DNA from 4 places in the Bacillus sp. SIMBA_154 genome. Region 1 is predicted to be linked to each of the others. Evidence: riboswitches for the same ligand, from Rfam matches in the RefSeq annotation. Region 1 holds a riboswitch; each other region holds the start of a gene.
What was found. Region 1 has a riboswitch for S-adenosylmethionine ahead of mtnK (S-methyl-5-thioribose kinase). Riboswitches for the same ligand answer to the same signal wherever they lie in the genome.
Positions count from the first base shown of each region.

Region 1 (3,649 bases):
ATACATCAAAGGTCGAAAGTGGTGCTGTCACAAAAAACGGAATTTGAAAGTGTTTGGCCAGAATGGCAAGACCTAACGTTCCAATCTTATTCGCTGTATCTCCATTTCGAGCGATTCGATCAGCTCCAACAATGACAGCAGAAATTTGCTTTTCTTTCATCGTATGGGCTGCCATGTTATCTGTGATGAGCGTCACATCCACACCGCCCTGCATCAGCTCCCATGTCGTCAGTCGAGCGCCTTGAAGAACAGGGCGTGTTTCACAAGCATAAATGTGAAGATCAAGATTTTTCTTTTTGGCTAAATAAAAAGGAGCAAGCGCTGTTCCGTAACGGCTCGTTGCGATGGAGCCTGCATTACAAATGGTCATAATACGGTCACCTGATTTAAAGAGCTGGAGAGCATTTTGACCAATTTGCCTGCATGTTTCTTCATCTTCGATTTGAATTTGAATGGCTTCATGGACAAGATCTGTTTTGGCTGCATTCACCGAAGCAGCACGCTCAATGCGCTGAATCAGTCGGTCTAATGCCCAGGCAAGGTTCACAGCTGTTGGACGAGCACTGTTTAAATATTCTTTTAGTCGAGCGACTTCTTGTTGAAAGACATCAATTTCTTCTGTATCAATTCCTTGAGCACTCAGCGCCAGCCCAAAAGCTGCTGTAATGCCAATAGCAGGTGCTCCGCGCACTTTTAACGTCACAATCGCATCATACACATCTTCTTTAGTAAATAAATGCTCAAATACGGTTTCGGCCGGTAATTTTTGCTGATTCAAAATGTTAATATGGTTTTCTTCCCATTCGACGGAACGGGGAACTTCAAATTCTTTAGACAAAACCCGTCACTCCTTTACAGACTGCTGGAATAATGCGACGAGGTCAGACGCTGTTTCCACTGCATGATATTGTTTAATGAATGTTTTTCCGAGCGTAAGTGCTGCTTTTTTCTGCTGAATCCGTTTAGTTGATGATGGAATCGCATCCAGATCAGCCGCATGAGCAAGCCCAATTGTTCGGCGAACAAGCTCACAGCCGGCAAAGCCTGTCGCTTCTTTTAAAATACGGTCAAAGGTTGTTTCTAAAAAGCTGTCCGATACACTAAACGCTTCAATGCTGTCTTCTTTCCAAGCCTTTGTGAACACTTCTTTGAATGTGGCCCATACATTGACAACATGAGCAAAAAGGTGCTGCTGATCCTGTTCATTCTCATGAGATAAAGCATTCAAGAACAGATTGGCAATAAAGTGTCCGATATCAAATCCAAAGGGACCGTAAAAAGCGAATTCTGGATCAATGATCTTTGTTTCAGTCTCGCTTGCAAAAATACTTCCTGTATGAAGATCTCCATGAACCAGTGTTTCAGCTGAGGTTAAGAAAATGCGCTTTAGCTCTGCTGCTTTTGCTTGCACGGCAAGATCCGCCCACAGCGCTTCGGCATCTTCTCTTAATTCCTCTTCGAAGTCATTTGTTTCACTATTAAAGAAAGGGTCTGTGAAGACGAGCTTTTCTGTGATGTCACAAAGATCAGGGTTCGTAAACTGCTTCACGAATTGTTTTTTGATTTTAGGATTTGTGGCAAAGTCAGATGTGTAAAATAGTGTTTTGCCTAAAAATTCACCGACATGATCTGATAAGTGCGGATATTGTTTTCCGGCAATTAGCCCTTTTCTGACGATTTCTAAGTGTGATAGATCCTCCATTGCTGTCACAGCAAGAGCTGTATCAGAATAATAGACTGCTGGTACGAGGTGCGGCGCATATTCTGACTGCTTAATCAGTACAGCACTTTCAATTCTTGCACGGTCTAATGTAAGCGGCCAGCTCTCCCCAACCACCTTTGCATAAGGCAGTGCCTGCTTGATGATCAATCCTTTTTCACGTTTGTGATCAAAAATATGAAAGACGTAATTTAAATTCCCGTCACCGATTTCAGTACATGTCAAATGACTGCTTTCTTTGATCAAACCAAGTCTAATCGCCAGTGCAACTGCCGAGCTCTCTGTTAATTCTTCATATGATGCCGTAAGTGTAACCAATTGCTTCCCCTCCAAATCATATAAAAAAGCCTCTTTCTCCTGAGAGAAAGAGGCTTGATAGCGTGTATGCTCTAAGCCTCTCTTATCTCTCAGCACATACGTCTGATGGAATTAGCACCGTGCCCTATAAGACAATTGTCTTGGCGCTTTACTTGCTGCGCCCCACTTCACAGTGGTATTAACGGTCGGTTGCTGTTGGGGTCAAAAGGCCAAATCCCTCGCCCAACTCTCGATAAGAGAAATCAATATGTCATTGTTTTGTCTGCATGCATTTCTTAATTCAAGATATTATCAGAGCTGCTCTTCACATGTCAATCTTTTTTCAAAATTGCTTTACAATTCATAAAACAATCCATTACAGTGAGTGTATTGTCACGTAACTTGAATAGAAGGTGAAAAAAATGGAATTCCAGCAATCAGATGTGTTGAAACATTTACCGAAACAGTTTTTTGCGTCGCTTGTCCAAAAAGTGCAGAAAAAAGTGCAGGAAGGAGCTGATATCATAAATTTAGGCCAGGGAAATCCTGATCAGCCAACTCCTCCGCATATTGTAAAAGCCATGCAGGAAGCGGTAGCAAAGCCCGAAAATCATCAATACTCCTCTTTTCGCGGAACAGCAAAACTAAAAAAGGCCGCCGCAGCCTTTTATGAAAGAGAATATGGTGTCACGCTTGATCCGAAGACAGAAATCGCCATTTTATTTGGCGGGAAAGCGGGACTTGTTGAGCTGCCGCAATGCTTACTGAATCCGGGTGATACGCTGCTTGTCCCAGACCCTGGTTATCCTGATTACTGGTCAGGCGCTGTGCTTGCTGGAGCTCATATGGTCACCATGCCTCTTCTTGAACAAAATGATTTTTTACCTGACTACCATCTATTGCCTGAGGCTGATAAGAAACAGGCAAAATTGATGTACTTAAATTACCCAAACAATCCGACTGGTGCCACTGCAAGTCGTGCATTTTTTGAAGAAACCGTTACTTTTGCGAAAGATCACAAATTGTGTGTTGTCCATGATTTCGCATATGGCGGCATTGGATTCGATGGAGAAAAGCCGGTCAGCTTCCTGCAAATAGATGGAGCGAAAGAGACGGGTATTGAAATTTACACATTGTCCAAAACATATAATATGGCCGGCTGGAGAGTTGGTTTTGCAGCAGGAAATCCCTCTGTCATTGAAGCGATCGAGCTTTATCAGGATCATCTGTTTGTGTCACTGTTTAAAGCTACTCAAGATGCAGCAGCAGAAGCTCTTTTAAGCGATCAAACGTGCGTACAGGTGCAAAATGATCGTTATGAAAAAAGACGAAATACATGGATCGCTGCCTGCAAGGAGATTGGCTGGGACGTAAGTGCTCCAAAGGGATCATTTTTTGCTTGGTTAAAGGTGCCAGAAGGATTTACATCTGAATCCTTTTCTAACTTATTATTAGAGAAAGCGCATGTTGTCGTGGCGCCGGGGAATGGCTTTGGTGCTGGCGGTGAAGGCTACGTCAGAGTAGGGCTTTTAACAAGTGAGAAGCGGTTAAAAGAAGCCGCAGAGCGCATCGCTGCCTTGCAGCTATTTGAAAAAAGCCATTGACAACGTAAAAAAATGGTGGGATAATTCA
Region 1 covers NZ_JAWJBV010000002.1:397,623-401,271, reverse strand. Annotated here, with positions in the region: gene mtnA (S-methyl-5-thioribose-1-phosphate isomerase) at 1-838, opposite strand, end outside; gene mtnK (S-methyl-5-thioribose kinase) at 845-2,038, opposite strand; SAM riboswitch class I at 2,119-2,276, opposite strand; gene R0K30_RS05460 (pyridoxal phosphate-dependent aminotransferase) at 2,440-3,621, shown strand.

Region 2 (3,649 bases), on a different contig from region 1:
TCATGACTTTTTTCACTGAAAAAAACCATTATTTATGACAAAAATAAAAAAAGTGAGCAAATGCTCACTTTTTCTCGTAGGTCCAGCCTTCTTCTTGATAGACTAGATCATTTTTCATCAGATGACCTAATGCGCGTTTAAAGGCCGCCTTGCTCATTTGAAATCGTTCACGAATATCTTCTGGATCACTTTTATCCCAGTAAGGCATGGCGCCATTTCTCGTTCTCATATAGGTTAAAATTTCTTCTGCATCAACAGATAACGCGTCCTGCTTTCTAGGAAGCAAAGAAACGTTCACGGTTCCATCCTCTTTCACCGCAATGACGCGGCCTGTCACTTCCGATCCTAATCTTGGTTCTTCCTTTCGTTCTGTGCGGTGGATAAATCCCCTCACCCCTGTATCTGTCAGCATAAAAGAGCCTGTCGCAATTAAGCGATAAATTGTCCCAGTGATTTCTTTGTTCATTAAGGTTTCTGGCGCCTCAGTGAACAATTCACTGATCACATCCTCAGTGGCTGTCTTTGCGAACATTCTACCGTAGCTTGTGACTTTCAGCATACAGTAGAGTTTGTCTCCTTTTTTCGGCCATGCTTCCTCAAAAGGCGGGAGGTGTTCTGTTGCAACAAGTGCATCCTTTGATAGCCCGACATCGACAAATGCGCCCATGTCTTCTACAACGTCTACGACTTCTACCCAGCCATATGTATGTGCATTAATTGTAGGTATTTTCATCGTAGCTGCTAGTCTTTCTTCATGATCTACATATAAGTAGACCTCTACTTCATCCCTGTCATCAATATCCTCTGTCATCTCACTGCGGTGCAAGAGGACAGAATCTTCACCATCTGTCAAAAAGTAGCCGTACTCCATCTCGTTCTCTATTTGCAAGGTCAATTGCTCACCTGGTCTCATGTTCTCTTCCTTCCTATCTGCCCATAAAAGAGCGTTCGTTCATCTTTTGATTCACTTTATTCTACTATACTTCTTTCAACATGAACATCTCTAGTTCTGTTAGCTAAAGTGGACAAACTTCCCTTGATTTATACCGCAAGCGGCTGAACTCTTTGATTTGTCTATATGATAAAGCTTCTTCTTGCCCTGTTTGCATGATAAAATAGACGCAATATCTATACTTGGAGGTCATGTGTTATGGCAAAAGAAAGTTCATTTGATATTGTATCGAAGGTGGAACTGCCAGAGGTGCAAAACGCCATTCAAGCAGCGCTAAAAGAAATTAAAAATCGTTATGATTTTAAAGGAAGTAAAAGTGATATTTCACTTGAAAAAGAAGAGCTCGTTCTCATCTCAGATGATGACTTCAAGCTTGAACAGCTAAAAGATGTGCTTGTGACAAAGCTGATTAAACGAAATGTACCAACTAAAAACATCGACTACGGAAAAACCGAACATGCCCTAGGCGGAACAGTACGCCAGCGTGCCAAGCTGATTAGCGGTATCGATAAAGACAATGCCAAAAAGATCAACGCACTCATTAAGCAATCTGGGATCAAAGTGAAGTCGCAGTTTCAGGATGACCAAGTGCGTGTAACAGGGAAAAATAAAGATGATTTACAAGAGGTCATTTCACTCATGCGCAAAGCAGATTTGCCGATTGACGTCCAATTTATAAATTTTCGATAAATTTTAAATTTTCCATTGATTATTTTCGATTTTTTCGTTACAGTTGATGGAAGTTCAATTCATTGACATGTTCATATCGCTTTCTTATCAAGAGAGGCAGAGGGACTGGCCCTGTGAAGCCTCAGCAACCGGTGTAGTAGAAATGTATTTTCTATGACCAAGGTGCTAAATCCAGCAAGCAACTGCTTGGAAGATAAGGAGAAGAATTACGATACAGCCAAAAAGTCTTCTTCTTATCAGAAGGCTTTTTTTGTTACATAGAAATAAGGAGGAATACAATGGGCCTATTACAAGACTTACAAAATCGCGTATTGATTGCTGACGGAGCAATGGGAACACTTTTATACTCTTACGGCATTGACCGGTGCTTTGAAGAACTAAATTTATCAAAAGAAGATGAAGTGAAAAGAGTGCATGAGGCGTATGTGCAGGCTGGAGCTGACATCATCCAAACGAACACGTACGGTGCGAATTATATTAAACTATCCCGCTACGGCTTAGAGGAAGAAACAAAACGCATCAATACAAAAGCGGTACAAATTGCAAAAGCTGCCGCTGGCTCAGCTTATGTACTCGGAACGATTGGCGGCATTCGAACGTTTAACAAAAATGCCTACTCGATAGACGAGATCAAACGAAGCTTTAGAGAGCAGCTGTACATCCTATTAAATGAACAGCCTGACGGATTATTGCTTGAAACGTATTATGATATGGAAGAGGCGAAGGCCGTTCTCGAAATTGCGCGCAAAGAAACGACTCTCCCGATTGTCATGAACGTATCCATGCACGAGCAAGGTGTTTTGCAGGACGGTACACCGCTGAAGGACGGTTTATCTGAATTATCCTCTCTTGGCGCTGATGTCGTTGGGATCAACTGCAGGCTGGGCCCTTATCATATGATTCAGGCACTCGAAGGCGTTCCGATTTTGGAAAATTCTCATTTATCTGTCTATCCTAACAGCAGTCTCCCGTCTCTTGAAGAAGGCAGACTCGTCTATGATACAGATAATGATTATTTCCGAAAAAGTGCACTAGAGTTTAGAAATCAAGGCGCACGCATTATCGGAGGCTGCTGCGGAACGACGCCTCAGCATATTAACGCAATGGCTGAAGCAGTTAAAGATTTAGCACCGATCACTGAAAAAGAAGTGAAAGTATTAAAAGAAGAAATCATTTCGATCCAAGACCAGCGCACTGAACCTGGTCTTGACGAGCTGGCTGTTAAAAAACGATCGATTATCGTAGAGCTGGACCCGCCAAAGAAGCTGAACTTTGAAAAATTCCTTGTCGCAGCAAATGAATTAAAGAGTGCAGGCATTGATGCCCTGACGTTAGCTGATAATTCTCTTGCGACTCCGCGCATTAGCAATGTGGCTTGCGGTGCATTATTGAAACAGCAGCTTGATATGCGTTCACTTGTCCATATCACGTGTCGTGATCGTAATTTAATTGGGCTACAATCCCATTTGATGGGACTCGACACTCTCGGATTAACCGATATTTTAGCCATTACAGGCGACCCGTCTAAAATTGGTGACTTCCCAGGTGCAACATCTGTTTATGATTTAACCTCCTTTGATTTGATCCGTCTCATCAAACAGTTTAACGAAGGACTTTCTTTCTCAGGGAAGCCGCTTGGTAAAAAGACCAATTTTTCAGTGGCTGGCGCGTTTAATCCAAATGTACGTCATATTGATAAAGCAGTAAAACGTCTTGAGAAAAAAATAGAATACGGGGCTGATTATTTCATCTCACAGCCTGTTTATTCAGAGGAACAGCTAGTGAAAATTCATGAGGAAAGCCGTCATTTGGATAAACCGATTTACATCGGCATTATGCCGTTAACAAGCAGCCGAAATGCAGAGTTTATTCACCATGAAATTCCGGGCATCAAATTGTCTGATTCGATTCGTGACATCATGGCCAAAGCAGGCGAGGATAAGGAAAAGCAGCGAATAGAAGGCTTAGCGATTGCCCGGTCTTTATTAGATACGGCCTGCGAATTGT
Region 2 covers NZ_JAWJBV010000009.1:5,196-8,844, forward strand. Annotated here, with positions in the region: gene R0K30_RS13150 (CvfB family protein) at 65-913, opposite strand; gene R0K30_RS13155 (YajQ family cyclic di-GMP-binding protein) at 1,151-1,642, shown strand; SAM riboswitch class I at 1,724-1,842, shown strand; gene R0K30_RS13160 (bifunctional homocysteine S-methyltransferase/methylenetetrahydrofolate reductase) at 1,921-3,649, shown strand, end outside.
Region 2: another riboswitch for S-adenosylmethionine. It lies ahead of R0K30_RS13160 (bifunctional homocysteine S-methyltransferase/methylenetetrahydrofolate reductase); the one in region 1 lies ahead of mtnK (S-methyl-5-thioribose kinase).

Region 3 (3,649 bases), on a different contig from region 1:
GAAAAGACTTGATACAAGAAGAAAGCCCAAACGGTGGTCTTATCATGGTTGGTTCTCATGTCAAAAAAACAACGGAACAATTAAGAGCGCTACAGCAAAATAAAGAGATCGCTTTTATTGAATTTAATACACATCTCGTGTTAGAACCCAAAGAATTTCAAGAGGAAATTGACCGCGTGATTGAGCAAACCGAAATGTTGTTAGCATCCGGTCAATCTGTTGCTGTTTATACAAGAAGAGAACGCCTTGACCTTGGGGACAATCGTCAAGAGGAGGAATTAAAGCTTTCCGTTCAAATTAGTGATGCTGTGACAAGCATTGTCCAGCGCCTCACAATTCGCCCTAAATATCTCATTGCCAAAGGTGGAATTACCTCAAGTGATATTGGAACAAGAGGGCTTAGCGTCAAACGTGCGACTGTTGCAGGTCAAATTAAACCTGGTATTCCCGTTTGGCAAACAGGAGAAGAAAGTAAATTCCCCTTCATTTCTTACGTGATTTTCCCGGGAAATGTTGGCTCAAAGGATACGTTAAAAGAAGCTGTAGAAATACTTGAAGGATAAAGCGCAGGGAGTGTTCTCGCTCCCTTATGCACCACAAAGGAGGAAAGACCATGTCGTTAGTTTTTATTGGACTTGGCGTTTTGTTATTGCTTTTACTCATGGTTGTCTTTAAGTTAAACGCTTTCATTTCGTTGATTATTGTCTCTTTAATTGTTGCTGTTTTAGAAGGTATGTCACCACTTGAAGCGATTGCTTCCGTCGAAAAAGGACTCGGTAGTACACTCGGGCATCTAGCACTGGTTCTCGGTTTTGGAGCGATGCTCGGTAAATTGATGGCTGATTCTGGCGGCGCCCAGCGCATTGCGATGACGCTCATTGACCGATTCGGCATTGGGAAAATCCAATGGGCAACAATGCTGACTGGATTTGTTATTGGAATTGCTCTGTTTTATGAAACCGGATTCATTATCTTAATTCCATTAGTCTTTACCATTGCTCAAGCCGCAAGACTTCCTGTGTTGTATGTTGGCATGCCGCTCGTCGCTGCACTCATCACAACACATGGCTTCCTCCCTCCTCATCCAGGGCCGACAGCCATTGCCAATGTCTTTCAAGCAAACATGGGACAAACGTTGTTAGTTGGAATTATTTTAGCAATTCCTGCTGTGTTAGTAGGAGGACTACTGTTTACGAAACTATTTCAAAAAGATCAATTGCATGCACATATACCGAAAAACTTATTTAATCCAAAGGAATTTACAGAAGAGGAAATGCCAAGCTTCGGGATTAGCATTTTTACCGCTGTTTTGCCTGTATTACTTATGACATTCAGAGCATTTTTAGAAATTTTCTTCCCATCCTCTCCATTCTTGCCAACAGCTGAGTTTTTAGGTGAACCGGCGATTGCGCTATTAATCTCAGTGCTGCTTGCCATCTACACGTTTGGACTTGGCAGGGGCAAAAGCATGCAGGAAGTCATGAAGTCGATCACGGATTCTATTGGCTCCATTGCAATGATTCTATTAATTATTGCAGGCGGCGGCGCTTTTAAACAGGTGCTCATCGATAGCGGCGTCGATCAATACATTGCTGGGATCATGCAAGGAAGCACTCTTTCTCCCCTGCTCCTCACCTGGCTGATTGCTGCTGTCCTGCGTGTATCATTAGGGTCAGCAACTGTCGCCGGTCTCACCGCGGCTGGCATTTCTGCACCACTTATTGGATTAACGGGTGTCAGCCCGGAATTAATGGTGATCGCAACAGGTGCCGGAAGTATTACGTTCTCTCACGTGAATGATGCGGGTTTCTGGATTTATAAAGAATACTTTAACCTGTCAATGGCCCAAACCTTTAAAACATGGACATTGATGGTCACTGTTCTTTCACTTGTCGGACTAGCTGGTGTTCTTGTCGCTGATTTGTTTATGTAGGAAAATAAATTGTAAAAACCATTGACTTTTTCTCGAAAAGATTGAATAATTGTGTATATTAAGAAAATTGAATCAAAAGGTAACCTTATTAAGAGTGGTGGAGGGACTGGCCCTGTGAAACCCGGCAACCGCTGTTCCTAGGAACAGAATGGTGCTAATTCCTTAAGCAAGCACACGCTTGTTTGAAGATAAGGCAGAGATCTCACAGTATATGATGCTCTTCCTTATCCAAGGAAGAGCTTTTTTATTTGATATTCAACCTGTAGAAGGAAGGGATTCAGCATGACACAAGTACAAACCATTGGAAAGAAAACAACAAAGCCGCCATTTCGCGCAGATCAAGTAGGAAGTTTACTCCGTTCAGAGCGCATCAAAGAAGCACGTAAGCAAAAAGCAGACGGTACGCTGACAGCAGAGCAGCTCCGACAAATTAAAAATGCAGAAATCACACGTATTGTGGAGAAGCAAAAGGAGATTGGATTAGAGGTTGTGACAGACGGAGAATTCAGACGTGCATGGTGGCATTTTGACTTTCTTGAAGGACTTGATGGGGTCGAAGGATTTGAAGCAGATCAGGGCATTCAATTCCACAACACAACGACAAAAGCACGAGGCATTAAGGTAACGGGTAAAATCGATTTTACAGAGCACCCAATGCTAGAAGATTACCGCTTCCTTCACAGCATCGCTGGTGATCATACGGCAAAAATGACGATTCCAAGTCCGAATATGCTCTTTTTCCGTGGAAAGCTTGATGAAGGTGTGTATGACAGCTTAGATGATTTCCACCATGATGTGGCCCAGGCGTATAAGAAAGCCATCCGTGCTTTTTATGATGCAGGCTGCCGCTACTTGCAGCTAGATGATACGGCATGGGCAGTGTTCTTTTCTGAAAAAGGTCATGAACAAATCAAAGCCTTTGGCCGCGAGGAAGATGAACTTCGTGAGTCGTTTGCAAAAACAATCAATGAAGCCGTTGCCGATCGCCCAGAGGATTTAGTCATCACAATGCACATTTGCCGTGGCAATTTTAAATCAACATGGGCAGCTGAAGGTGGTTACGAAGCAGCGGCAGAAACGATTTTTGCTGGTTTAGATCTTGATGGCCTCTTTTTAGAATTTGACGACGATCGTTCTGGCGGATTTGAGCCTCTTCGATATGTGAAGAACCCAAATCTTCAAATCGTACTTGGTCTTGTGACTTCAAAGTACGGTGAGCTTGAGCCGGTTGAACAAATTAAAAAACGAATCGAGGAAGCGGCTCAATATGTGGACATTAACCAAATTTGTTTGAGTCCACAATGCGGATTCGCATCCACGGAGGAAGGCAATCTGTTAACAGAAGAGCAGCAATGGGAAAAGCTGCGTCATGTGATTGAGATTGCTGATCAAGTGTGGACTTCATAGTCCCTTGACGAAAAAAGAGACAAACCGCATCATCAGCGGTTTGTCTCTTTCTTTTATACATCTAAATAATCACCATTCGTAGCAATCACTTGTTTATACCAATCGAAGCTTTTCTTTTTCTTTCTATCTAATGTACCGTTTCCTTCATTATCACGGTCGACATAAATGAAGCCGTAGCGTTTTTTCATTTCAGCAGTTGATGCACTGACAAGGTCAATTGGGCCCCAGCTTGTATAACCGATCAAGTCTACACCGTCTGCGATGGCTTCTCTTGCCTCTAGCAAGTGGCTTCTGAGGTAATCAATCCGG
Region 3 covers NZ_JAWJBV010000022.1:15,016-18,664, forward strand. Annotated here, with positions in the region: gene R0K30_RS19420 (four-carbon acid sugar kinase family protein) at 1-563, shown strand, start outside; gene R0K30_RS19425 (gluconate:H+ symporter) at 614-1,933, shown strand; SAM riboswitch class I at 2,016-2,128, shown strand; gene R0K30_RS19430 (5-methyltetrahydropteroyltriglutamate--homocysteine S-methyltransferase) at 2,216-3,340, shown strand; gene bglH (aryl-phospho-beta-d-glucosidase) at 3,394-3,649, opposite strand, start outside.
Region 3: another riboswitch for S-adenosylmethionine. It lies ahead of R0K30_RS19430 (5-methyltetrahydropteroyltriglutamate--homocysteine S-methyltransferase); the one in region 1 lies ahead of mtnK (S-methyl-5-thioribose kinase).

Region 4 (3,649 bases), on a different contig from region 1:
AAACCATCCTGCTCGAAGCCAACAGAGAACGTCTTCAGCTCAGGGTGAAATTCCTTTGCAACAGACACGATGAAAGAAGAATCAATACCGCCAGAAAGGAATGAACCAACAGGCACATCACTTCTCATGTGAACTTTCACAGAATCATAGATTGCATCGCGCACTTCTTCTATTAATTTCTGTTCTTGTGTTTGTTCAGGCTTGAATTGAACCTTCCAGTAAGTCTTAAATTCTATCTTCTTGCCCGGGCGAAGTGTAAACTGATGACCTGGCTCCACCTTGTGCACCTTTTGATCAAGTGTATTTGGCTCAGGAACGAATTGGAAAGACATGTATTGCTGCAGAGAGGTCTCATCAAATAAAATGTTCTCATTTACAGCCATTAAGCTTTTGCGTTCAGAAGCAAAGTACACTTGCTCATCCATTTGTGTAAAATAAAGCGGTTTGATGCCAAAAGGATCTCTTGCGCCATATAATAACTGCGCTTCTTTATCCCAAATTAAAAAGGCAAACATGCCGCGAAGCTTTGAAGCTGCTTCTTCTTTATAGTGACGATATGTGGCAAGAAGTACTTCCGTATCAGAATCTGTGCTGAACGTATAGCCCTTTTTCACAAGCTCTTCCTTCAGCTCCACATAGTTATAAATTTCTCCGTTGAAAATAATCCAATATTTCTCATCTTCATAAGAAAGCGGCTGCTTTCCATGTTCAACATCTATAATACTTAAACGTCTAAATCCAAATCCTACATGCTCATCATGGAAGTACCCCTCATCATCCGGACCACGATGAACGATGAGACGATTCATTTGTTTAATTAACTCTTCCTGCTCAGTAGTTTCGGACAATGGACGGTGATTAAATACACCAACAAACCCACACATATTATTGCCTCCACGTTATGTTATTTCTAAAAGTAGACCTATAATTAGACAGTATTTTGTACGATTTCGTTTCACATTTTTACGCTTTTTATAGAATTTTTTTTAATCAAAAGGAAAACCGCTTAAAATAAGCGGTTTTATATGTTGTTATTGTCCTAATGCTTCCTTGCGAAGCGTGTCGGCTTTATCCGTTTTTTCCCATGGGAGATCTAAATCGTGACGGCCAAAATGTCCGTATGCAGCTGTTTGTTTATAGATCGGACGACGCAGATCGAGCATTTTAATAATGCCAGCCGGACGTAGATCAAAGTTCGCACGAACCACCTCAATTAATTTTTCTTCAGAAGCTTTTCCTGTTCCGAATGTATCAATTGAAATCGATACAGGCTGTGCAACACCAATTGCATAAGCAAGTTGCACTTCACAAGAATCTGCAAGGCCAGCTGCTACGATGTTTTTCGCTACGTAACGAGCAGCATATGCTGCAGAACGGTCAACCTTTGTTGCGTCCTTACCAGAGAAAGCACCGCCGCCATGACGAGCGTAGCCGCCATACGTATCAACGATGATTTTACGTCCAGTTAAACCAGCATCCCCTTGAGGTCCACCGATGACAAAACGGCCTGTTGGGTTAATAAAGTATTTTGTCTCTTCATCAATCAGTTCACTTGGAACCACAGGGTGGATGACATGCTCTTTTAAATCGCTTTGAATTTGTTCAAGCGTCACTTCTGGTGCATGCTGCGTGGAAATAACCACTGTGTCAATACGAACTGGTTTGTTTTGTTCATCATATTCAACTGTTACTTGTGTTTTTCCATCTGGGCGAAGGTATGCAAGTGTTTGATCCTTGCGTACTTCTGTTAAACGACGAGATAATTTATGCGCTAGTGAAATCGGCAGCGGCATCAGCTCTTCTGTTTCGTTGTTTGCAAAACCAAACATAAGACCTTGGTCACCTGCACCAATCGCATCAATTTCTTCTTCAGTCATTGTTCCTTCACGTGCTTCAAGCGCTTTGTCTACACCTTGCGCAATATCAGCAGACTGTTCATCAATTGATGTTAGCACAGCACATGTTTCCGCATCAAAACCATATTTCGCACGTGTGTAGCCAATTTCCTTAATCGTGTCACGTACCGTCTTTGGAATATCGACATAAGTAGACGTTGTAATCTCACCGCTTACTAATACGAGACCGGTTGTTACAGAGGTCTCACAGGCAACACGTGCATTTGGATCTTTCTTTAAAATTTCATCCAAAATGCTGTCTGAAATTTGATCACAGATTTTATCCGGATGTCCTTCTGTCACTGATTCTGAAGTAAATAAACGACGATTTTGACTCATAATGGCTATTTCCTCCTGTACAAGGCCACATCATCCCAAGATGAGGCCTCCAATATGATACGGAACTCGTTCCCTCTTATATGAAAACGTTTATATTAGAGATGTTATTGGCAATTTGTTCATATGATATCCCAAAAATAAAAAAACCATTTCCTTCATTTCGAGGAAAGGGTCTGAGATCGCATGCCTTTCACTCTTATCGCTCAAGGTGTTCTTGTACCTTGCATCAGGTTAGCACCTTGGTTTCTCAGCATGTTCATGCCTTTTTCATAAGAAACCGGTTGCTGGGCTTCATCGGGCCTGTCCCTCCACCAACTCGGGATAAGAGTATCCGTTCAATAAGATATCTTATCTTAAACCCTTGCGTCATGTCAATGCTTCATAGGAATTATCTCTCCTCTTTTTTCACCTCACAATTAGCATCACCAAAAAGCATATTTTCATAGCAGAAATGAAAAAACACACACAAAAATATTTAAATAGTATAGACTATTATTATCAATGTGTTATACTAATCGAAACAAACAAATTCAACGGTAAAGGAAGGGTTTTTTTATGAACTCAGTGGATTTAAAAGAAGATTTGCAGTCATTGCTCTCATTAGAAAATACGCACCAAAATTTATCTGTTCCGAAACTTGTTGAAAAGATTTTGGCACGTAATGAAGGCGTTTTAACATCAACAGGAGCTGTCCGCGCCACAACTGGTGCTTACACTGGACGTTCGCCTAAAGATAAATTTATCGTCAAAGAAGAAAGCTCTGAGCATAAAATCGATTGGGGTCATGTAAACCAGCCGATCTCTAAAGAAGCATTTGATCGTTTATATACAAAGGTTGTCTCATACTTAAAAGAACGTGATGAACTATTTGTCTTTGAAGGGTTTGCCGGCGCTGACGAAAGATACCGTATGCCGATTACAGTTGTAAACGAATTTGCATGGCACAATCTCTTTGCAAAGCAGCTATTCATCAGACCTGACGGGTCAACGCCATCAGCTAACGAAAAACCTTTCACCATCTTATCTGCACCTCACTTTAAAGCAGATCCTGAAACAGATGGAACAAACTCTGAAACATTCATTATCGTTTCTTTTGAAAAACGGACGATTCTCATTGGTGGAACAGAGTATGCAGGAGAGATGAAGAAATCGATTTTCTCTGTCATGAACTACCTGCTGCCTGAGCAAGATATTTTATCGATGCACTGCTCAGCAAACGTTGGTCAAGAAGGCGATGTCGCATTATTCTTCGGCCTTTCAGGGACTGGGAAAACGACGCTTTCTGCAAGCGCAAGCCGCAAGCTGATCGGAGACGATGAACACGGATGGTCTGGCACAGGTGTCTTCAATATCGAGGGCGGATGCTATGCGAAATGTGTGAACTTAAGTGAAGAAAAAGAACCACAAATCTACAA
Region 4 covers NZ_JAWJBV010000014.1:32,436-36,084, reverse strand. Annotated here, with positions in the region: gene asnB (asparagine synthase (glutamine-hydrolyzing)) at 1-884, opposite strand, end outside; gene metK (methionine adenosyltransferase) at 1,032-2,234, opposite strand; SAM riboswitch class I at 2,428-2,562, opposite strand; gene pckA (phosphoenolpyruvate carboxykinase (ATP)) at 2,790-3,649, shown strand, end outside.
Region 4: another riboswitch for S-adenosylmethionine. It lies ahead of metK (methionine adenosyltransferase); the one in region 1 lies ahead of mtnK (S-methyl-5-thioribose kinase).